Regions from separate parts of the Serratia sp. EC4 genome, predicted to be linked through region 4. Evidence: riboswitches for the same ligand, from Rfam matches in the RefSeq annotation. Region 4 holds a riboswitch; each other region holds the start of a gene.

Region 1 (5,826 bases), on a different contig from region 4:
CCGCCGGAGGTCCAGATCGGCCCGTCCTGCACGTAGATTGGGCCGTTTTCGACCTGCACTCGCGGGAAGCGCGCCTGCAGCGTCTCCGCCAGCCGCCAGTGGGTGGTCGCCCGCCGCCCGTCCAGCAACCCGGCTTCGGCCAGCAGCAGAGCCCCGCCGCAAACCGAAGCGATACGGCGCGCCTGCGGCGCCGCGCGACGCAGCCAATCGGCGACCAGGGCGCCCTCTTCTTCGGTCGCCCCCTTGCCGGCGACGATCACGGTATCGCGCGGCTGGGCCGGATCGAGATCCGCCAGGCGATGATCGGCCAACAGGCTCAGCCCGGACAGGCCGTGCACCACCCGGTGAGATTGCGTGGTGGCGACCGCGATCTGATACAGCGGCGTCTCGGCAGGGCTCAGGCGATTAGCCTGCATCAGGATATCGGCGATGCCCGCCGCTTCGAACAGCATGCCCCCTTCAGGGACGATAATCAGGAATGAGTGCATGGCGATAATATAAATAACAATCAAAACAGGCCAGGCGACCACTGTATAAGAAAAGCCCCGTCGGTTCACCCTGCGGGCATAAAAAAGCCCGCCGCTAATCACCGGCGGGCCAGGAAGGAACGGCCATCAAGCCTGCGGCAGGTGCGCCCCGCCGACGCGCGCCAATTGCGCCAACAGCGCCGTTTGAAACGCCTCATCGTGCACCGCCGCGTGAGGTTCAAGCCGCTGCTGGTGGTGCCAATAGCCGCCGGACGCCAGGGCCTGCGGTTCATCGCTGGTCACCAACCACGCCTGCGTCACATGCCCCAGCGCCAGATCGTCGGGCGCGTCCGCGCCGCCCATTTTGGTCGGCACCCAACCGGGATCGACCGCGCTGCTGATCACGTCAGGCCACAGGCGCGCCACGGCGGCGGCCAGCGCGGTGACGAACAGCTTGCTGTCCGAATAAGAACCGGCAGCGCCGCCAAGCCAATCCACGCCGTTCAGTTCCGCCACGCCGTCAAAATGCATGCTGCTGCTCAGGTAGACGATACGCTTGGGGCGTTCGATCAGGGCCGTCAGCAGGTAGGGCGCCATGACGTTCACCGGCATCACCTGCGGCCCGGTAAACATGCCGGCATTGTGGATCACCGCGTCCGGGCGGCCGAGGCGATTGACCTGCTCGGCAAGCTGCCGGATCTGCTGCACATCGGACAGATCGCCGATCGCCGCCTGCGCGCCCCGATCCAGCAAATCGCGCACCGCGGCCAAACGGCCAGGCTCACGCGCATGCAGGATCACCTGATGCCCTTCGTCCAACAGCGTTTGCGCGGCGGCGCGGCCCAGCCCGTCGACCGAGCCGGTAATGAAAATGCGTGACATGCCACTCCTCCGTTTAGCGCCAGCCGAGCGCCGGCGCGACATGGGTTAAAATCGATTCGATGACGTGCGCGTTGTAATCCACGCCCAGTTGGTTAGGCACGGTCAGCAGCAAGGTATCCGCTTCGGCGATGGCCTCGTCCTGCGCCAGCTGCTCGATCAGCACATCCGGCTCAGCGGCATAGCTGCGGCCGAAGATCGCCCGGGTCTGCGCGTCGATATACCCCAGCTGATCGCCCTCCTTGCCGCCGCCGCCGAAGTAGTTGCGATCCCGCTGATCCACCAGCGCGAAGATGCTGCGGCTCACGGAAACCCGCGGCTCGCGCGCATGGCCCGCCTCTTGCCAGGCGGCGCGATAGGCGCGGATCTGCTTGGCCTGCTGGATGTGGAAGGGCTCGCCGGTCTCGTCGTTCTTGAGCGTCGAGCTTTGCAGATGCATGCCCAGCTTCGCCGCCCAGACAGCGGTGGCGTTCGAACCGGCGCCCCACCAGATGCGATCGCGCAGCCCGGCGGAAAACGGCTCCGGCCGCAGCAGCCCAGGCGGATTCGGGAACATCGGCTGCGGATTGGGTTCGGCGAACCCTTCACCGCGCAGCGCTTCCAGGAACACTTCGGTATGGCGGCGGGCCATGTCCGCGTCGGTCTCGCCGTCGGCCGGGGCATAGCCGAAATAACGCCAGCCGTCGATCACCTGCTCCGGCGAACCACGGCTGATGCCGAGCTGCAGCCGCCCGCCGGCGATCAGATCCGCCGCGCCGGCGTCCTCCACCATGTACAGCGGGTTTTCATAACGCATGTCGATCACGCCGGTGCCGATCTCGATGCGTTGGGTTTTGGCGCCGATGGCGGCCAACAGCGGGAACGGCGATCCCAGCTGGCGCGCGAAGTGGTGCACGCGAAAATAGGCGCCGTCCGCCCCCAGATCTTCGGCGGCGACCGCCAGATCGATGGACTGCAGCAGCGCATCCGCTGCGGAACGGGTGCCGGACTGGGCGGAAGGCGACCAGTGGCCAAACGAGAGAAAACCAATTTTTTTCATCGGGCATCATCCTCAGAGGCAAAACATGGGCCTACAGTGACAAAAACCGCGCGCTCTGCGCCAGCAAAATCGCCCCCGATCGCACTAAACGAACCGATTGCCGCCGCGCCGCCCGGCGATTGTAATCAAAAAACAAATGTCGTATAACAGGCAGCTCCGAGGGGTGTCCTGTTACGGGCTGAGATGGCGCAAGCCGAACCCTTTGAACCTGATCTGGGTCATGCCAGCGAAGGGACGGTTAGGCAACCGCGCGATCACCCGTTGCCTGTTCATACCTCAGCGTGCCCGGATCTCCACTGACTCAAGGAGGTCCCATGTCCATCACTACCCTGTTCGAAAGCGGTCTTTACGGCCGGCTGCGCCGCCATGCCGGCAGCCACTGGCAAGATTACGTCGATCATCCGTTTCTGCAGCAGCTGGCCGCCGGCACCTTGCCTGAACGCGCTTTTCGCCGCTACCTGACCCAGGACTATCTGTTTCTGCTGCACTTCGCCCGCGCCTACGCGCTGCTGGTCAGCAAGCTGCGCACTCTGCCGGAGATGCGCGCCGCCACCGCCTCGCTCAACGGCATCGTCGCCGAACTGCCGCTGCACGTGGCCTACTGCGCCGAATGGGGGCTGAACGAAGCGCAGATCGCCGCCCAGCCGGAAGCGGCGGAAACCATGAACTACACCCGTTACGTGCTGGATATCGGCCATGCCGGCGACGCCCTCGATCTGCTGGCCGGCCTGCTGCCCTGCGTGGCCGGCTATGCCGAAATCGGCCTGCGGCTGCTGCACGATCCCGCCACTCAGATGGAGGGCAATCCTTACGCCTCCTGGATCCGCAACTACGGCGACGAGGGCTATCTGGCCGGCGTGCGCGCCGCCATCGAACTGCTGGAAACCGTTGGTCAGCAGCGCGGCGCACAGGGCCGCTTCACCGAGCTGGCGCAGATTTTCACCACCGCCACCCAGCTGGAGTCGGCATTTTGGCAGATGGGGCTGAACGCCTCATGACCTCCCCGCTTCTCCCGCCCGGCATCCAGGTGCGGGATCTCAGCCTGCGTTTCGGGCAGCAAATCGTCTTCGACCGGCTGAGCTTCGACATCGCCGGCGGCAGCTTCGTCGCCCTGCTCGGCGCCAGCGGCGCCGGCAAAACCAGCCTGCTGAAGATCATCGCCGGCCTGGCGCAGGCCAGCTCTGGCTCGGTGACCGGCAGCGACGGCCTGCCGATCGCCGGGCGCATCGCCTACATGGGGCAAAAAGACCTGCTCTACCCGTGGCTGACCGTTGAAGAGAACGTCGCCCTCGGTTCGCGGCTGCGCGGCGAAGCGCCGGATCGGGCGTGGACGGCGCACCTGCTCGAACGCGTAGGCCTGGCCGCGCATGGCCGCAGCCTGCCCGCCTCGCTGTCCGGCGGCATGCGCCAGCGCGCCGCCATCGCCCGCACGCTCTACGAACGCCAGCCGATCGTGCTGATGGACGAACCTTTTTCCGCGCTGGACGCCATTACCCGCGCCGAGATCCAGAGCCTGGCCGCCGAGCTGCTGGCGCAAAATACCGTGCTGTTGATCACCCACGATCCGATGGAAGCCTGCCGCCTGAGCCACCGGCTGCTGGTGCTGTCTCCCTGGCCGCTGGGCCTCGACGATACTCACCGCATCAGCGGGCTACCGCCGCGCGCGCCGGATGACGCCGACCTGCTGAAAAGCCAGGCCGAGCTGCTGCAGCAACTGGTGAGGGCGGCGCAATGAATATCGCCAAAGAGCGTGGACTCACCCGCCTGCGGCGCGGGCTGACGGTGTTCGTCGGCCTGCTGCTGCTGTGGTGGCTGGCGACGCAAAGCGGCATTCCGGCCTTTCTGCTGCCCACGCCGGGCGCTGTGGCGCAGGCGCTGTGGGACGGGCGCGGCTATCTCGCCTGGCACACGCTGGTCACCGCTTCGGAGATCGTCAGCGGGCTGGTGCTCGGCGTGTTGCTCGGCGCGGCACTGGCGCTGTGCATGATTTTCTCGCCGCGCCTGCAACGCTGGCTGATGCCGCTGGTGCTCACCAGCCAGGCGATACCGGTGTTCGCCCTGGCCCCGCTGCTGGTGCTGTGGTTCGGCTTCGGCATGAGCGCCAAGGTGGCGATGGCGGTGCTGGTGATCTTCTTTCCGGTGGTGTCGGCCTTTTTTGACGGGCTGCGCCGGGTCAACAACGACTATCTCGATCTGGCGCGCACGATGCGCGCTTCGCGCTGGGCGCAGCTGCGGCACGTGCGGCTGATGGCGGCGCTGCCGGCCTTCGGCTCCGGCCTGCGCATGGCCGCCGCGGTCGCGCCGATCGGCGCCATCATCGGCGAATGGGTCGGCTCGGCCGAAGGGCTGGGCTACGTGATGCTGAACGCCAACGCGCGCATGCAGACCGACGTCTGCTTCGCCGCGCTGTTTATTTTGGTGCTGATGACCGTGCTGCTGTGGGCCGCGGTGGATGCGCTGCTGCGGCGCCTGATCGCCTGGGCGCCGGAAAACGACTGATGATTGCAACCATAACCAGGGATAAAGGAACGACCATGATCAAACAAACCGTTTGCGGGCTGCTGCTGGGCGCCGCCCTCACCGGCCAGGCAGGCGCGGCCGACAAGCTGACGCTGGTGCTCGACTGGTACATCAACCCGGATCACGCGCCGATTATGGTGGCCGAGCAGATCGGCGCCTTCAAGGCCGCAGGGCTGGACGTCAAGATCGTGCCGCCGTCCGATCCGGCGCTGCCGCCGCGGCTGGTGGCCGCCAAACAGGCCGACCTCGCCATCACCTATCAACCGCAGTTGCACTTCTTCGCCGATCAGGGTCTGCCGTTGATGCGCATCGGCACGCTGATCAACACGCCGCTGAATACGGTGATCGCGCTGGATAAAAACATCACCTCGCCGGCGGATCTCAAGGGCAAAACGGTAGGTTACTCGGTCAGCGGCATCGAACAGGCGACGCTGGCCACCATGGTCGAACACGAGCGCCTCAAGCCGCAGGACATCAAGCTTATCAACGTCAACTTCCAGCTGACCAGCGCCCTGCTGGCAGGCCAGGTCGATGCGGTGATCGGCGGCTACCGCAACATCGAAGCGCTGGAGCTGAAGCTGCAGGGTAAAGAACCGGTGGTGTTCAACGTCGAAGATTACGGCGTGCCGGCCTACGACGAGCTGATCATCGTCGCCAACCGCGATGCGGTGAACGAGCCGAAAATCCGCAAATTCCTCGCCGCGCTGAAGCAAGGCAGCGACTACCTGCACGCGCACCCGCAGGACACCTGGCTGGCGTTCGCCAAGGCGCACCCGGAGCTGAATACCGAGCTGAACAAGCAGGCGTGGCAAGCCAGCCTGCCGCTGTTCGCGCGCGATCCGGCCAAGTTGGATCGCGCCCGCTACCAGGCTTACGAACAGTTCCTGTTCGACAACAAGCTGATCAAGAAAATCACCCCGG
Region 2 (5,826 bases), on a different contig from region 4:
CCCCGGCTATCGGCTGCCAGAGCAGTGGCGCGCCGGGGAGGCGCTGGAAGCGCTGCACGAACAACACATCAGCGCGGCTCCGGTGGTCGATATGGACGGCGTGCTGGTGGGGGCGCTCAACCTGCACGATCTGCATCAGGCCGGCATCGGCTGATCAACGCCGGGGGGCGCCATCACCAGCGCCCCCCGGTCAGATCATTTCCAATCGGGATTGTTCTCGAACTGCTGCTTCAGCAGCGCTTTCATGTCGTCATTCGGCTTGCCGAGCCACTGGTACTTGGCATACTTCTTCGGATGATCGACGGCTTCCGGCCGATCTTCCACTTCCACCCGCACGCCCCAGGCCTGGGATTTGTCCGCGCTGAACGCCACGATCAAAAAGTTATTGCCGCAGTCGTGGGGCTTGCACAGGTTGCCGACCAGATACTCTTTGCCCTTCCAGTTCAGATTCTGCGCCGGCGTAGAGGTGCCGACGCCCTTGCGCGCCCAGCCCGGCATCCGCGCCTGGCCTTTGACCATGTTTTGCCAGCTGGCCTGATACCCCGGCTGCTGAATCAAATCCGATGTGGTGACGATTTGTTGGGCAAAGCTGCCCGCGCTGAAGCTGAGCAGTGCGCCAAAGAGGGCGCAACGCAGCGCCTGGTGTCCCGTCATAGTCCTTCTCCCTAGGTTAAATCAGGTTTCGCCCATAAAACCGGGCCTGAACTAGTCAGACCACGGTTGCGGCAAAAAGTTGACTCACCACCAGGCGTGAAAATGATGCACCGGCCCGATGCCGTGCCCCACTTCCAGCGTATCCGCCTGTTGCAGCGCTTGTTGCAGGTAGCCCTTGGCGGCGGCCACCGTGGCCGCCCAGTCGGCATGGCGCGGACGCAGCGCCGCCAGCGCGGCCGAGAGCGTGCAACCGGTGCCGTGGGTATGGCGGGTGGCGACGCGCGGCGCGGTAAAGCGCTGCTCGCCTTCGGCGGTAAACAGCCAGTCCGGGCTCTCGCTTTCGCTCAGGTGGCCGCCCTTCATCAGCACCGCTCGGCAGCCCATCGCCAGCAGCGCCCGCCCCTGCTCGCGCATCTGCGCTTCATCTTCCGCCGGCGCGCACGCCAGCAGCGCCGCCGCTTCCGGCAGGTTCGGCGTAATGATCGACACCAGCGGCAACAGCTCGCGTCGAATCGACGCCACCGCCTCCGGGGCCAGCAACGGATCGCCGCTTTTCGCCAGCATCACGGTGTCCAGCACCACGAATTCCGGCCGGTAATGGCGCAGCCGTTCGGCCACCGCCTGCACGATATCGGCGTTGGCCAGCATGCCGATCTTGACGCTGTCGATGCGCACGTCGCTGAACACCGAGTCCAGCTGCGCGGCGACAAACGCCGGATCGATGTAATACACCGACTGCACGCCGCGGGTATTCTGCGCCACCAGCGCGGTGATCACCGAGGTGCCGTAGGCGCCAAGCGCCGAGAAGGCCTTCAGATCGGCCTGAATGCCGGCACCGCCGCTGGGATCGGTGCCGGCGATGGTCAGCGCGTTAATGCGTTTCATCACAGATCCTCCCCGCGCAGCTGATACAGGGCGTCGAGGAACGCCGGCGTAAAACTGCCCGGCCCGGCGGCCTGCCTGGCCGCGAGGCCGCCGCAGTGGGACATCACCCGGCAGGCGGCCGCCACATTGTCCAGGCGATCGCCCGGCAGGGCGCAAAACGCCGCCGCCACCGCCGACAGCGCGCAGCCGGTGCCCACCACCCGCGTCATCAGCGAGGAGCCGCCTTCGATCGCCCAATCGCGTTGGCCGTCGGTGACGTAATCCACCGCGCCGGTGACCGCTACTACCGCACCGCTGCGCTGCGCCAGCTCACGCGCGGCGGGCAATGCCGCCAAGGAATCGTCGCCGCTGTCCACGCCGCGGCCGCTGGCCAGCAACCCGCTGAGCGCCATGATTTCCGAGGCGTTGCCGCGTATCGCCGCCGGTTTCTCGTCCAGCAGCTGTTTGGCGAAGGCGGTGCGGTAGGAGAGCGCGCCAACCGCCACCGGATCCAGCGTCCAGGGCTTGCCGGCCTGATTGGCGGCGGCCACCGCCGCGCGCATCGATTCGGCGCGCAGCGCGTTGAGGGTGCCGACGTTGATCAGCAGGCCGTCGGCCAGCGCGCTGAACTGCGCCGCCTCTTGCGGCTCCACCACCATCGCCGGGGAGGCGCCGAGCGCCAGCAGCACGTTGGCGGTCAGCGATTGCACCACTTCGTTGGTCAGGCAGTGGATCAGCGGAGGCCGCTGTTGGAATTGAGTCAGGCAGGCCGCGGCGCGAGCGCCGGGTAGTGCATCAGGTCGAGCGATCATATTCCTCCCAACCGGCGTTCAAGAAGGCGGCGCCGGTTGGGCGGCCGTGACTTCCCTACGCTGGCATTATCCAGATCAGGTAATACGGGTATTTCTCAGCCTTCACGCAGAAGGGCACCCCGAGTCATGAAAATCAATAGGTTGTGATCAACGTTGCGTTAATCCCTGAGCGGGATCATGCCAGCGGCGGCGCGGACAAACAAGCGAATAAATTCGCTCGCGCCTAAGCGATGTTGCCCTCTTTTCCCGCCAGATACAGGCTCAGCACGCCGGGCAGCTCCGCCAACGTAAACGCCACGCTCTGCGGCGCCGTTTTGAAGATGTGATGCAAGGTGCCGGCCACCAGGCTTTGCAACAGCCGGGTTTGCTGCAGGATCTCCGTCTCGGCGGTCTCGGGGCGACGCAGCTGCAGCACTCGGGCGATCAGCGCCAGGAAGCTGGACTTTTCGTCCGGCAGGTTCATTTCCCGCATCACCGGCAGGTAGTCGGCGTGCTCGCGCAGGTATTGCGCATAGGGTGAAAACAGCCGCTGGATCACCGCTTCAGCGGAGAGGTGCCGCCACTCGTCGTCGCTGGCCAGCGCCATGTCGCGCACCAGCGCCTCGATCGATTCGGTATGCCGATCCGCCAGCGCCTTGATCACCGCGTGGCGATCGGGGAAAAAGTGATACATCGAGCCGATGGAGGTTTTGGCGTGTTTGGCCAGCCGCTGCATGCTGAGCGCCGCCAGGCCATCCTGCGCCACGATCGCCGCCGCTGAATCCAGAATGGTTTGTACGCGTTGCCGCCCTCTTTCCTGCTGCGGCTCTCGCCCGGTGATGTGTTCGTCGATTTGCATATTCGTTTCTGCCCGCTGTCATCAACGCATTATACCCATTTGCCGCCGCGAAGGCAGGGTGACACAAAAAACTAGATTAACCCCTCTAGTTTAGAGTAGAGTATTTATTCTAGTTTCCCCTTGCGCAAGCATGGGGGTGACAAACAGTGACCTCACTCACTGAAAAAGAGTCATTTCATTCGGCCCGTCGACCAAGCCAATCGCCAGAGAACGCCCTATGCCCGACAAAAAACTGCTTATCACCTGCCTGACCGCGCTGTTGCTCACCGGGTGCTCGCCGGCACCGTCCATGGTGGTGTTCGGCGCTTCGTTCCCCGACTGGCTGTTTTGCCTGTGCGGCGGCGTGGCGGGCATGGTGGCGATCCACCTGCTGCTGCGCACCCCGGAAAAACGCGCCTGGCTGGCGCCGCAGCTGCTGACGTATCCGGCGCTGACCGCGCTGATCGCCATGCTGACCTGGTTACTGGTTTTCCCCCACTGAGACTGACGCCATGACCCAACCACAAACCTCCAACAAGCGCAGACTGCTGGTGCTTACCATCCTGGCGTTGACGCTCATCGTGGCCGCCGTCGTCGTCTGGCGGGTGGAAAACGCCCCCACTACCGACGATGCCTACGCCTATGCCGACACCATCGACGTAGTGCCGGAGGTGAACGGCCGCATCATCGAGATGCCGATCCGCGACAACCAGGAAGTGCGGCAAGGCGATCTGCTGTTCCGCATCGATCCGCGCCCTTACCAGGACGCGCTGGCGGCCAGCGAAGCGCGCCTGATCACGCTGAATGAACAGATCAAGCTGACGCAGCGTTCGGTCAACGCGCAGCAGTACAATGCCGAATCGATGAACGCCATCGTCAAACGCTCGCAGGCGCTGGTGGCGCAGGCGACCGACACCCTCAACCGCCGGCAGAAGCTGCTCGGCAAGAACTACGTTTCGGCGGAAGAAGTGGAAACCGCCCGCACCTCCCAGCGCTCGGCGCAGGCGGAACTGCAGGCCGCATTGCTGCAGGCGAAACAGGCGGAAGCCGCCGTCAGCGGCGTCGAAGCCCTGGTCGCGCAGCGTGCCGAAGTGCAGGCCGACATCGCCATCGCCAAACTGAACCTGGAGTTCACCGAGGTGAGAGCGCCGTTCGACGGCCGCATCGCCTCCCTGAAAACCACCGTAGGCCAATATGCCTCCAGCGCCAAACCGGTGTTCACGCTGATCGACACCCGCCACTGGTACGTGGTCGCCAACTTCCGCGAAACCGACCTGAAGGGCGTGCATCCCGGCGTGCCGGCCACGCTGTATTTAATGAGCGACGCCGGCCAGACCTTCAGTGGCAAGGTGGAATCGATCAGCTACGGCGTGCAGCCCGACGACGGCGGCACAGTGCTGGGCGGGCTGCCCAACGTGTCGCGCAACATCAACTGGGTGCACGTTTCGCAGCGCTTCCCGGTCAAGATCGCGGTAGAAGCCCCCAACCCGGCGCTGTTCCGCGTGGGCGCTTCGGCGGTGGCCAAGCTGAACCTGCGCCATGAAGAATAAAACGATGTCTCACGGCTGGCTGTCCCAGTTGATCGACGAGCTGCGCCCTTCGGACAGCCGCATCAACCTGGTGATCCGCGCCCTGCTCTCCAGCGCGATCGCCATCGTGATCTCGCAGACGCTGCAGGTGCCGTGGCTGGCGCTGTCGCTGATCGCTGTCTTCTTTATCACGCAGTCCAATATCGTGATCACCCGCGCAATCGGCATCCTGTTTTTCGTCAGCTCCACGCTGGCGATCGGCGCCGCTATCCTGGTGCTGAAATTCACCTACGACTACCCGATGCTGCGCATCCTGCTCTCCAGCGCGCTGTTTTTCCTCAGCGTGTTCCTGATGCGGGTGACCAAGGTTGGGGTGCTGTTCTTCCTGATGGCGCTGGTGGTGATCTACACGCAAAGCTTTGTCGATCTCACTCCGCAGGCGGAAGTGGTGATACGGCTGGTGCTGTGGGTATGGGTGGCGATCAACTACGCCATCCTGCTCACCCTGATCGTCAATACCCTGCTGCTGCCGGCTGAACCGCTGAAACAGCTAAAGGGCCGGATGAACGCGGTGTTGGACGAAACCCGCGCTATGTTGGCCAACGGCGGCGAGACGCGCGATCTGAGCGCCATCTCGCAGCACGCCACCGAGCTGCATAAGCTGCTGCGCTTTTCGGTGATGCGCAGCGATCGCTGCCGCGCCAACGAGCCCGGTTATCTGGCGCTGATCACCCTGGTGTTGCAGCTCAATATTCTGGCCTACCAGCTGCCGCCGGCTTTCGGCGCGGCCGCGCGTCAATTGGCGCAAGAGATAGACGCCGCCTGCCGCGCGCTGCAAACCGCGATCAGCCACGACAGCGCGCTGCGATTTTCCGTCGCGATCGCCGGCAGCGACGATCCGCAGGTGCCGGCGCCGCTCAATGAAATGGCCGCCCTCCTGCAGGTCTACGCCAACCGCAGCGACTACGCCGACGCCCTGCAGGCCGCGCCGCCGCCAAAAGTGCCCTTCTTTACCCCCGATGCCCTGACCAACCCGGTTTACATCCAGTTTTCGTTGAAAACGCTGCTGACCGTGCTGGTCGCCTACGTGTTTTATACCGCCGTCGATTGGTCCGGCATTCATACCATCATGCTGAGCTGCCTGATCGTG
Region 3 (5,826 bases), on a different contig from region 4:
CACCGCGACGCGCTCGCCCGGCTGGATGCGCAGATCAAAGCGCATCGGCAGGTGTTCATAGAGGTAGGTCAGTTTTTCAAGCGTCAGCATGGCGGCCCGGTAAGCGTTCAATCAGGGTAAACAACAGGAAGCACAGCAGCAGCAACAGCAGCGCGGTCACCGCCCCGTCGTTGCTGCGGTAGGCGCCAATCTGCTGATACAGGTAAAAAGGCAGGGTACGGAAATGCTCGTTGCCAAACAAGGCGACCACGCCGAAGTCGCCGATCGACAGCACGCAGGCGAAGGCCAGCGCCTGCGCCAGCGGGCGGCGCAGGGCGCGCAGCTCAATCAGCCGCAGCCGTTGCCAGCCGCGGATATCCAGCGACAGGCACAGCGGGTTGTAACGTTCGGCGAGGTCGCGCATCGGGTTCTCCAACACCTTTAGCGCGTAGGGCACCGCCATCAGCGCATTGGTGAGGATCACCAGCGCATAGGGCGACTGCGGCAACCCAATTGTATCGCTCAGCAGCAGGAAGAAGCCGGTGGCCAGCACGATGCCCGGCATCGCCAGGATCACCATGCCGCTCAGCTCCAGCGCCTGGCCGCCGCGCAGCTGCTGCCGCAGTTTCAGCTCGCGGCTGCTCCACAGCAGCATCATCGTGAGCGCCACGCACAGCAGCCCGGCGCCGAGGGCGATGCGCAGCGACGTGAACAGCGCCTGCCACAGCACCGGCTGGCGCAGCACGCTGACAATGGCCTGATTGGCGCCGTCGGCGATCACCGCCAGCAGAGGCGGCAGCAGCAGCAGCAGGGCGGCGGCGATCAGCAGAAAATCGCTGATGCGCCGCCACAGGCTGTCTTCCGGATTGCGCCAGCGCTGGGCGTGGGTATGCCCCACCGGCAATGCCTGGCTCAGGCGCTGACTGATCAACACCAGCCCGAGACAACAGCCCAGCTGGATCAGCGCCAGCATGGCGGCACGCCCCAGATCGTAGTCGTAACTCAGCGCCTGGTAGATCGCCAGTTCGATGGTGGTGGCCTGCGGCCCGCCGCCCAGCGACAGCACGGTGGCGAAGCTGGCGAAACACAGCATGAAGATCAGCGCGCCGCTCGGCAGGATCTGGCGACGCAGCGCCGGCCATTCGACGAAGCGGAACTGCTGCCAGCCGTTCATACCCAGTTGGGCGGCCAGCTGGCGCTGCTCCACCGGAATGTTCTCCAGCGCCTGCAGCAACAGGCGGGTGGCCAGCGGCAGGTTAAAGAACAGGTGCGCCAGCAGAATGCCCTGCAGCCCGTAGGGCGAGAAGCCATACTCGACGCCCAGCCAGCCGCACAGCGTCGCCAGCCAGCCCTGGCGCCCATAGACGCTGAGCAGGCCGAACACCGCCACCAGCACCGGCAGCACCAGCGTCATGGCGCACAGCCGCAGCAGCAGCTGCCGGCCGGGGAAACGGCGGCGATAGAGCGCACGCGCCAGCAGAACGGCGGGCAGCACCGAAATCAGCGCCGACAACAGCGCCTGCCAGAAGGTGAAGCGCACCACGTGCCACAGGTAACTGTCCTGCCACAGGCCGCGCCAGTCGCTGTCCGGCGCGTGACGCCACAGTGAGCCCATCGCCAGTGCGGCGACCAGCAGGATCACGCCGGCGGCCAGCAGCCCCGGCCAGAGCCAGCGGGGGATCAGCGGCTGACGGCGGTTTGCCATGCCCGGATCCAACCGCCGCGTTGTTTGGCCACCTCTTCAGCGCTGTATTGCAGCGCGGTCTGCGGCACGTTCATCTGCTCAAAACCGACGGGCAGCGGGGTGTTGATCACCGGGTACATCCAGTTGCCGGTCGGGATGGTGTTCTGGAATGCCGGCGTCACCATGAACTGCATGAAGCGCTCGGCCAGCTCAGGCTGTTTGGCGGCTTTCAGCTTGCCCGCCACTTCCACCTGCAGGTAGTGGCCTTCGCTGAACGTGGCGGCGGCGTAAAGGTCTTTTTTCTCTTCGATCAGGTGATAGGCCGGAGAAGTGGTGTAGCTGAGCACCAGGTCGCCTTCGCCTTTCAGGAACAGGCCGTAGGCCTCGCTCCAGCCTTTGGTGACGGTGACGGTCTTCTTCGCCAGCTGCTGCCAGGCGGCTGGCGCCTTGTCGCCATACACTTTTTGCATCCACAGCAGCAGGCCGAGCCCCGGCGTGCTGGTGCGCGGATCTTCGTAGATCACTTTCCAGTTGCGGTCGCCGCTGACCAGCTCCTGCAGGCTTTTCGGCGGGTTCTTCAGTTTTTCTTTGTTGTAGACGAAGGCGAAGTACCCGTAGTCGTAAGGCACGAAGGTCGCGTCCTGCCAGCCGCCCGGCACCGTCAGCTTGGCGGTGTCGACGCCGCTCGGCGCGAACAGGCCGGTTTGCTGCGCCGCCTGCAGCAGGTTGTTGTCCAGCCCCAGCACCACGTCGGCGGCGCTGTTTTTGCCTTCCATGCGCAGGCGGTTCAGCAGCGAGACGCCGTCTTCCAGCGCGACGAACTTCAGTTCACAGCCGCATTCGGCTTCGAAGGCTTTTTTCACCGCCGGGCCAGGGCCCCAGTCGGCGGCGAAGGAATCATAGGTGTAAACCGTCAGCGTCGGCTTGGCGAACGCCGGCGCGGCGCACAGCAGCAATAAGCAGGGCAGATATTTTTTGACCACGTTGCACTCCTGAAAAATAAGGGGGCAAGGGCATCTGAGGGGGCGAGGCGGCGTCGCCGGTTCGCTGGGCTCAAATCCCTCCGCCGGTATTGACCGGATCAGGTTCGACGGGTGTGCTCTCAGCGGAAAATCGGGCTTATTAGGCGGCCCGGCTCTCCGCACCCCGTTGAGACGGCGCTATTGTAAAGATTAACCGACTTGGGCGAAAGGCGCTTATGTCTCCGGCGGGGCAAACCAGGCGGACTTGAAGTCGAACCAGCCGAGGGTGTTCATCCGCACGCCGCGCATGCTGCGCTGGCCGTGCAGCTGCAGCCAGTGGTGGAACAGCGGATGCAACTGGTGGTTGCTGACCAGACGCTGGCAGAACTCCGCCAGCGGCAAGCGGTTGGCGCGCCACAGCGCTGCGTCCTGCGCCAGATCTTCGTTCATGCAGTGCTGCATCAGCGGCAGTTCGTACAGCGTGGCGAACAGCGAAAACTCCAGCGGCAGATAGAAGTTGGCGCTGCCGAGCCACAGATCGCTGCGCGCGTCGCCCTGGTGCCAGGTGGCGTAATCCACGCTTTGCACGATCAGGCGGATGCCGTGCTGCGCCAGCAGCGGTTCAATCGCCTGGCGAATGGCGTGAAACTCCGAATGCTCATTGAAGTGGGTCATCGTCAGTTCGGTCAACCCCGCCGGTTTGGGTTGCTGCGCCAGCGCGCGGTTGTGGTGCCAGCGGGGCAGCAGGCCGTACGCCGGCGACCAGTAGCGCTGGTAGAGCGGCCCGGCGCGGCTCAGCAGCGAAATGGGGTTGATCAATTCGCACAGCCAGCTGCGAATGGCGGGGTCGGCGGCCAGCGGGGAGCGCTGATCGAACAGCAAGAAATAACAGCCCTCTTCCAGTCGGCTTTCCAGTTCGTTTTTGCCGGTTTCATCGCCCTGCAGCTGCACGCCGGAGTGCACCAACTCTTCGGAGAACTCCGGCAGCACCCAGATGTTCACCTCGTCGATCAGCGCCCGGTAGCCGAAATAGTCGTCGAAAGCGTGGATCTTCATCTGGCTGGGAAGATTGCGCACCACGCGGTAGGGGCCGGTGCCGACCGGATGGCGGGCGAAATCCGGCAGTTCGCGCCATTCACGCGGCAGGATCATGGCCTGCACGCTGCCCAGCAGCCAGGGCAGCCAGTGGTCGGGGCTGCGCAGATGCACGTCGATAACGAACGGCGTCGGCGAGGTGACGCTCTCGATATGCGAGAACAGCGGTTGCGCGGTCAGACGCGAGAGGGATGTGATGACGTCCGCCATCTCCAGCTCGCGGCCGTGATGAAAATGGATCGCCGGGCGCAGGTAAAACCGCCAGTGCAGCGGCGTCAGCGCCTGCCAATGGTGGGACAGATCGGACTCCAGTTCCCCGTTTTCCTCATTTATGCGCGTCAGGCCGTTGAAGATCTGGCGCGCCAAATGGGTTTCCGAACGCCGCAGCGCCGAGCCGGGCAGCAGGTTGTACAACTGCCGGTAGTAGAGCACCCGCAGGATGTGTTTCCCCTGGCGGAAGCTGCGCCCCAGCTGCGACAGCAGCATCTGGCGCACCACGTTTTTGTCGCCCACCAGTTGCACCAGCTGATCGATGCGATCCTGTTCCAGCAACTCCTCGGCCCGCTGTTGCTGCAGCGCCAGGCCGGTGTAGTGGAAGGTTAGCCGCGAACGCTTGCCGCGCCCCGACTCCGCCTGCCAGGTGAGCCAGCCTTCACGCTGCATGGCGCTCAGCAGGGAGCGCACGTGGCGCCGCGAGCAGCTGAGCACCTCCGCCAGATCCTGCAGCGTGGTGTCGGTGGTTTCACCGTGGCAGCGCTGCCACAGGCGGATGAACTGCTGCTGCAATCTGGACGTGGACATAAAAGAGGAACACTCCCGCTTCAACTCGTCAATTTTTCTTTCCCTATATTACGCCGATAATTTTCATCAATGAAAGGGGAGGGCGTAATCATGAAAGCTTTCTTATCCAAATCGTTCTATCAGCGCTATTTCAGCGCGGTCCGCCGCCAGCGCGCCGACTGGCTGAGCGTGGTGCCCGAACAGGCGCGGCTGGCGATGCTGGCGCATCTGACGCAATGGGACATTAAAGAGATGACCGATAAGCAGTATCGCGAGCACCTGTAGGGGCTGCGGCAACAAGTTTCTGAGTAATGGTGCTGTTTCACCAGCCAGTGGGGCGACCCACTGGTTTTTTTATGCGCGGTCATGGCGATGCGCTTGCTTTTTCCTCGCCGTGGCCTAAGGTTCTTTCTTCTGCTTTGAGGTCAGGGAAGACGATATGCAACGCCTGAGCCGGTTGTCACTGCGCATTAACCCCATCTTCGCCGCCTTCCTGCTGATCGCTTTTCTCTCCGGCATCGCCGGCGCGTTGCTGACGCCGACGCTCAGTCTGTTTCTGACCACCGAAGTCAAAGTGCGGCCGCTGTGGGTCGGGCTGTTTTACACCGCCAACGCGGTGGCCGGCATCGTGGTCAGCTTCCTGCTGGCCAAACGTTCCGACACCCGCGGCGATCGGCGCAGGCTGATCCTGCTGTGCTGCCTGATGGCGGTCGGCAACTGCCTGCTGTTCGCCTTTAACCGCGATTACCTGACGCTGATCACCGCCGGGGTGCTGATGTCCGCCGTTGCCAACACCGCCATGCCGCAAATTTTCGCGTTGGCGCGGGAATACGCCGACAGCGAGGCGCGTGAAGTGGTGATGTTCAGCTCGGTGATGCGCGCCCAGCTTTCGCTGGCGTGGGTGATCGGCCCGCCGCTGTCGTTTGCGCTGGCGCTGAACTACGGGTTCACCGTGATGTTCCTGATCGCCGCCGCCACCTTCGCGGTTTGCGTGCTGCTGGTGGGATTTATGCTGCCTTCGGTGCCGCGTGCGGCGGAGAATGGGGGGCCGCAGGGCGGGATGTCTGCGCCGATCGCGCCCGCCAGCGCCTGGCGCAATCGCGATGTGCGGCTGCTGTTCATCGCTTCGATGCTGATGTGGACCTGCAATACCTTGTATATCATCGATATGCCGCTGTATATCACCGCCGATCTCGGGTTGCCGGAAGGGCTGGCCGGGGTGCTGATGGGCACTGCCGCCGGGTTGGAAATCCCGGCAATGCTACTGGCCGGTTATTACGTCAAACGCTTCGGCAAGCGCAACATGATGCTGCTGGCGGTGGCGGC
Region 4 (5,826 bases):
GTAATCGCGCCCGGTCAGCACGCCGCCCCAGGTGTCGAACACCATCACCGACTGCGCGCCGGCCTTGATCTGGGCATTGAGATACAGGATCACGCTGTCCGCCAGCTTGTCCAGCAACAGGTGCAGCGTGGCCGGTTCGGCATACATCATCTTCTTCAGCTTGGTGAAGGCCTTGCTGCTGCCGCCCTCAACCATATAGGTAGCCAGCGTCCACGGGCTGCCGGAGAAGCCGATCAGCGGCACTTCGCCCTTCAGCTCGCGGCGAATGGTGCGCACCGCGTTCATCACATAGCCCAGCTCCACTTCCGGATCGAACACCGGCAGTTTGTCGACGTCGGCGCGGCAGGTGACGGGGGAGCTGAAACGCGGGCCTTCGCCGGCTTCAAAGTACAGGCCGAGCCCCATGGCGTCGGGAATGGTGAGAATATCGGAGAACAGGATGGCGGCGTCCAGCGCATAGCGGCGCAGCGGCTGCAGCGTAACCTCACAGGCCAGCTCCGCGTTCTTGCACAGCGACATGAAATCACCGGCCTGGGCGCGAGTCGCCTTGTACTCCGGTAAATAACGACCGGCCTGGCGCATCATCCATACGGGGGTCACATCCACCGGCTGGCGCAACAGCGCGCGCAGGTAACGATCGTTCTTCAACTCAGTCATTTATGGGGCTCCCTTAATAATCTGCCGGCCATTGTACATTATTCTGCCCGGCACAGCGCCACGGTGTCCTCAATCAACCGGCGCGCCACGGTGCCGGGCGGCGGCAACAGCGGCAGTTGGTCGTAACGATACCAGCCGGCATTGAGCAGCTCCTTGGGATCGTGACGAATCTCACCCTGGTGGTAATCGGCCATAAAGGCCATCATCAGCGAGTGCGGAAACGGCCAGGGTTGTGACGTGACGTAGCGCAGGTTCTTGATTTCAATATTGCTCTCTTCCATCACTTCGCGCGCCACCGCTTGCTCCAGCGTTTCGCCCACTTCGACGAAGCCGGCCAGCACCGTGTGAATGCCGCCGCGATGGCGCACGTGCTGCGCCAGCAGGATCTGATCCTCGCGCCGAATGGCGACGATCACGCAGGGCGCGATCTGCGGGTAGTAGCGTTCTTTGCAATGGCCGCACAGGCAGGCGCTTTCGGTGCGGCTGAGGTGCATCTCATGGCCGCAGTAGCCGCAATAGCGATGGGAGCGGTAGAAGTCCGCCAGCTGCACGCCGCGCCCGGCCAGCTGGAACAGACCGCGATCCTGATCCAACAGCTGACGTACCGACCCCATCTCCCGCGGCATCGCCTGGCGCACCAGCCAGACCGGCGCGCCCTCCCACTCACCGATGACGCGCGCCATATGGCCCTGCAGCCCGAGGGCGGCGGCAGTCCCCGACGGCAATTCACCGTTCGGTAACCAAAGTTTGCTTTCATGGCTGACGATCCACCAGCCGTTTTCATTGCCCGTTAATGCAAGTTCCATATCGTTGTTGCACAACCTCAGCTTCACTGGCACTCTACAAATCGGCTTTGTTACATTTTAATAACTTACCGGTTACTTTTGTTACTTACACGGAGTCAAACATGCTCAACCGTTTGGAAAGGCTGACTCAGCGCGTTGGCGGTAGTAATGAATTAGTTGATCAATGGCTTCAGGCCCGCAAGCAGTTGCTGGTCGCCTACTGCACGCTGGTAGGCCTCAAACCGAATAAAGAAAAGCATACGCCGCTGAATGAAAAAGCGCTGGAGAACTTTTGCCACAACCTGGTGGATTACCTCTCCGCAGGGCATTTTCATATCTATGACAGAATTATCAAACAAGTGGAAGGCGCAGCCAGTCCGAAAATGTCGCTGGCGGTGAACATCTACCCCAAGCTGTGGGCCAATACCGAACAGATCATGGCGTTCCACGATCGCTATACCGAAGTGGATATCGATCAGGAAGTTTGTCTGGAATTCCACCAGGCCTTGTCGGATATCGGCGAAACGCTGGCGGCGCGCTTTGCGCTGGAAGATAAGCTGATCCAACTGGAAGCGGAAGCCGCGCAGCAACCGCTGCCGGACCAGACACTGGATCCGGCGCGTTAAAATTTTATAGTTTTTTTTCTTATCCCTCCTATACTGGGGGGCATCTTGTCGGAGTGCCTAGCGCCTGATTTGTTCATCGAATCAGCCAGGCTGAGACCGTTAATTCGGGATCCGCGGAACCTGATCGGGTTAATACCCGCGAAGGGAACAAGAGTAATCTATCGCCATAGGCACGGCCTTCCCCTTGCGGGCGCCCTGCCTTATCGGCCACCATCATTACTCCCTCCGAGCTCCAGACAAGCAACTTTCCCAACCCAACACACTGGTAGGAACTTGCTATGTCTAACGTTAATCCACCGCGCGCCCGTAAAGCGCAACGCGAAGCCGCCCAGCAGTTTATCGACACGCTGCAAGGCATGGCTTTCCCAAACTCACGCCGCATCTACCTGCAGGGCTCGCGCCGCGATATCCAGGTGCCGATGCGCGAAATTCAGCTCAGTCCGACCCTGGTCGGCGGCAGCAAAGATAGCCCGCAGTATGAACCCAACGAGGCGATCCCGGTATATGACACCGCCGGCCCCTACGGCGATCCGCAGGCCAAGCTCGATGTGCACGCCGGCCTGGCCAAACTGCGTGCCGGCTGGATCGACGCGCGCGGCGATACTGCGACCCTGAGCGGCGCCAGCTCCGGCTTCACCCAGCAGCGGCTGGCGGACGAGGGGCTGGATCACCTGCGCTTCGAGCATCTGCCGCTGCCGCGCAAAGCGCTGCCGGGCAAGCGTGTGACCCAGCTGCACTATGCCCGCGCCGGCATCGTCACCCCAGAGATGGAGTTTATCGCCATCCGTGAAAACATGGGGCGCGAGCGCATTCGCGGCGAGGTGCTGCGCCACCAGCATCCGGGCCAAAGCTGGGGCGCCAACCTGCCGGACAACATCACGCCGGAGTTCGTGCGCCAGGAAGTGGCCGCCGGCCGCGCCATCATTCCCGCCAACATCAACCATCCGGAGGCGGAGCCGATGATCATCGGCCGCAATTTCCTGGTGAAGGTGAACGCCAATATCGGCAACTCGGCGGTCACCTCGTCGATCGAAGAAGAGGTGGAGAAGCTGGTGTGGGCCACCCGCTGGGGCGCGGACACCGTGATGGATCTCTCCACCGGCCGCTATATTCACGAAACCCGCGAGTGGATCCTGCGCAACAGCCCGGTGCCCATCGGCACCGTGCCGATCTACCAGGCACTGGAGAAGGTCAACGGCGTGGCAGAAAACCTCACCTGGGAGATGTTCCGCGATACGCTGCTGGAACAGGCTGAACAAGGGGTCGATTATTTCACCATCCACGCCGGCGTGCTGCTGCGCTACGTGCCGATGACCGCCAAACGCCTGACCGGCATCGTGTCGCGCGGCGGCTCGATCATGGCCAAATGGTGTCTGTCGCACCATCAGGAAAACTTCCTCTATCAGCACTTCCGCGAAATCTGCGAGATCTGCGCCGCCTACGACGTTTCGCTGTCGCTCGGCGACGGCCTGCGCCCCGGCTCGATTCAGGACGCCAACGACGAGGCCCAGTTCGCAGAGCTGCATACGCTGGGCGAGCTGACCAAAATCGCCTGGGAATACGACGTGCAGGTGATGATCGAAGGCCCGGGCCACGTGCCGATGCAGATGATCCGCCGCAACATGACCGAAGAGCTGGAACATTGCCACGAAGCGCCGTTCTACACCCTCGGCCCGCTGACCACCGATATCGCCCCGGGCTATGACCATTTCACTTCCGGCATCGGCGCGGCGATGATCGGCTGGTTCGGCTGCGCCATGCTGTGTTACGTCACGCCGAAAGAGCACCTCGGCCTGCCGAACAAAGAAGACGTCAAACAGGGCCTGATCACCTACAAGATCGCCGCTCACGCCGCCGATCTGGCCAAAGGCCATCCGGGCGCGCAGATCCGCGATAACGCCATGTCCAAGGCGCGTTTCGAATTCCGCTGGGAAGATCAGTTCAATCTGGCGCTCGATCCGGCCACCGCGCGCGCCTATCACGACGAAACCCTGCCGCAGGAATCCGGCAAGGTCGCCCACTTCTGCTCGATGTGCGGGCCGAAATTCTGCTCGATGAAGATTTCGCAGGAGGTGCGCGACTACGCCGCCGCCCAGGAGGTCGCCAAGCCGATCGAAGTGCAACTGACCGGCATGGAGAAAATGTCCGCCGAGTTCCGCGCCCGCGGCAGCGAGCTGTATCACAGCGCCGGCACGCTGCAAGAGGAGACAAGCAATGACTGATATCACGACCCCCTTCCCGGCGACGCCCTACAAACTGGGGCTCTACCCGGTCGTCGACAGCGTGGAATGGATCGCTCGCCTGCTTGAGGCCGGCGTCACCACCATCCAGCTGCGCATCAAGGATTTGCCTGACGAGCAGGTCGAAGAGGATATCGCCGCCGCCATCGCGCTGGGCCAGCGTTATCAGGCGCGGCTGTTCATTAACGACTACTGGCGGCTGGCGATCAAGCACGGCGCCTACGGCGTGCATCTGGGCCAGGAAGATCTTGATACCACCGATCTGGCTGCCATTCACCGCGCCGGGTTGCGGCTCGGCGTGTCCACCCATGACGACGCCGAACTGGCGCGCGCGCTGGCGGTGAAACCGTCCTACATCGCGCTGGGGCACATCTTCCCCACCCAAACCAAAGACATGCCTTCGGCGCCGCAGGGGCTGACGGAGTTGAAACGCCACATCGCCGGCCTGGCGGATTACCCGACGGTGGCGATCGGCGGGATCAGTATCGATCGCGTACCGGCGGTGCTGGCGTGCGGCGTTGGCAGCGTCGCGGTGGTCAGCGCCATCACCCAGGCGCCGGACTGGCGCGCGGCGACGGCCGAGCTGCTGCGGCTGATCGAAGGCGAGGATCCGAACGATGCTTAACGATCAGGAATTCCTGCGCTACAGCCGCCAACTGCTGCTGGAGGACGTCGGCCCGGAAGGCCAGGAGAAACTCAAGCGCGCCACGGTGCTGATCGTCGGTTTGGGCGGGCTCGGCTCCCCGGCTTCGTTGTACCTGGCCGCCGCCGGCGTCGGCACGCTGCTGTTGGCCGACGACGACCAGCTGCACGTCACCAACCTGCAGCGGCAAATCCTCTACCGCAGCGCCGATACCGCCACCGGTAAGGCGGCGCTGGCGCAACGCCATCTGCAGGCGCTGAACCCATTGGTGGAATCCATCCCGCTGGCGCAGCGGCTGCAAGGGCAAGCGCTGCGCGACGCGGTCACCCGCGCCGATTTGGTGCTGGACTGCTGCGACAATATGGCGACCCGCCATGAGGTCAACGCCGCCTGCATCGCCGCCGCCAAGCCGCTGATCAGCGGCAGCGCGGTCGGCTTCAGCGGCCAGCTGCTGGTGCTCGAGCCGCCCTATGCGCACGGCTGTTACGCCTGCCTGTACCCGGAGCAGGAAGAGCCGCAGCGCAACTGCCGCACCGCCGGGGTACTCGGCCCGGTGGTCGGCGTGATCGGCACTCTGCAAGCGCTGGAGGCCATCAAGATGCTGGCCGGCATGCCTTCCTCCCTCAGCGGGAAACTGCGGCTGTTCGACGGCAAGCGGCAGAGTTGGAGCACGCTGCAACTGAGCCAGGCCCGCGCCTGCCCGGTATGCGGAGGCGCGGCATGAAGATCCGTCTTAACGATCAGCCGCTGGAGCTGGCGCAGCCGCTCAGCGTCGCCGCCCTGCTGACCCAGCTGGAACGCCACCAGCCGGGCACCGCGCTGGCGATAAACCAAACCATCATCCCGCGCGCCGACTGGGCCGACCACCAGGTGCA

What was found. Region 4 has a riboswitch for thiamine pyrophosphate ahead of thiC (phosphomethylpyrimidine synthase ThiC). Riboswitches for the same ligand answer to the same signal wherever they lie in the genome.
Region 1: another riboswitch for thiamine pyrophosphate. It lies ahead of ACP39K_RS04360 (TenA family protein); the one in region 4 lies ahead of thiC (phosphomethylpyrimidine synthase ThiC).
Region 2: another riboswitch for thiamine pyrophosphate. It lies ahead of thiM (hydroxyethylthiazole kinase); the one in region 4 lies ahead of thiC (phosphomethylpyrimidine synthase ThiC).
Region 3: another riboswitch for thiamine pyrophosphate. It lies ahead of thiB (thiamine ABC transporter substrate binding subunit); the one in region 4 lies ahead of thiC (phosphomethylpyrimidine synthase ThiC).

Annotation. Positions count from the first base shown of each region.
Region 1 covers NZ_JBNIDE010000001.1:921,619-927,444, forward strand. Annotated here, with positions in the region: gene ACP39K_RS04345 (GlxA family transcriptional regulator) at 1-488, opposite strand, end outside; gene ACP39K_RS04350 (SDR family NAD(P)-dependent oxidoreductase) at 615-1,349, opposite strand; gene ACP39K_RS04355 (LLM class flavin-dependent oxidoreductase) at 1,363-2,385, opposite strand; TPP riboswitch at 2,535-2,637, shown strand; gene ACP39K_RS04360 (TenA family protein) at 2,700-3,383, shown strand; gene ACP39K_RS04365 (ABC transporter ATP-binding protein) at 3,380-4,120, shown strand; gene ACP39K_RS04370 (ABC transporter permease) at 4,117-4,884, shown strand; gene ACP39K_RS04375 (ABC transporter substrate-binding protein) at 4,920-5,826, shown strand, end outside.
Region 2 covers NZ_JBNIDE010000009.1:95,419-101,244, forward strand. Annotated here, with positions in the region: gene gutQ (arabinose-5-phosphate isomerase GutQ) at 1-154, shown strand, start outside; gene ACP39K_RS20520 (inhibitor of vertebrate lysozyme family protein) at 196-654, opposite strand; gene thiD (bifunctional hydroxymethylpyrimidine kinase/phosphomethylpyrimidine kinase) at 739-1,539, opposite strand; gene thiM (hydroxyethylthiazole kinase) at 1,539-2,330, opposite strand; TPP riboswitch at 2,366-2,462, opposite strand; gene ACP39K_RS20535 (TetR/AcrR family transcriptional regulator) at 2,554-3,168, opposite strand; gene ACP39K_RS20540 (YtcA family lipoprotein) at 3,386-3,649, shown strand; gene mdtN (multidrug transporter subunit MdtN) at 3,660-4,697, shown strand; gene ACP39K_RS20550 (FUSC family protein) at 4,702-5,826, shown strand, end outside.
Region 3 covers NZ_JBNIDE010000004.1:139,718-145,543, reverse strand. Annotated here, with positions in the region: gene thiQ (thiamine ABC transporter ATP-binding protein ThiQ) at 1-90, opposite strand, end outside; gene thiP (thiamine/thiamine pyrophosphate ABC transporter permease ThiP) at 77-1,684, opposite strand; gene thiB (thiamine ABC transporter substrate binding subunit) at 1,660-2,646, opposite strand; TPP riboswitch at 2,704-2,822, opposite strand; gene sgrR (HTH-type transcriptional regulator SgrR) at 2,860-4,521, opposite strand; gene sgrT (glucose uptake inhibitor SgrT) at 4,612-4,785, shown strand; gene ACP39K_RS14140 (sugar efflux transporter) at 4,940-5,826, shown strand, end outside.
Region 4 covers NZ_JBNIDE010000016.1:18,253-24,078, reverse strand. Annotated here, with positions in the region: gene hemE (uroporphyrinogen decarboxylase) at 1-657, opposite strand, end outside; gene nudC (NAD(+) diphosphatase) at 696-1,463, opposite strand; gene ACP39K_RS23860 (Rsd/AlgQ family anti-sigma factor) at 1,565-2,068, shown strand; TPP riboswitch at 2,108-2,232, shown strand; gene thiC (phosphomethylpyrimidine synthase ThiC) at 2,347-4,290, shown strand; gene thiE (thiamine phosphate synthase) at 4,283-4,933, shown strand; gene ACP39K_RS23845 (HesA/MoeB/ThiF family protein) at 4,926-5,675, shown strand; gene thiS (sulfur carrier protein ThiS) at 5,672-5,826, shown strand, end outside.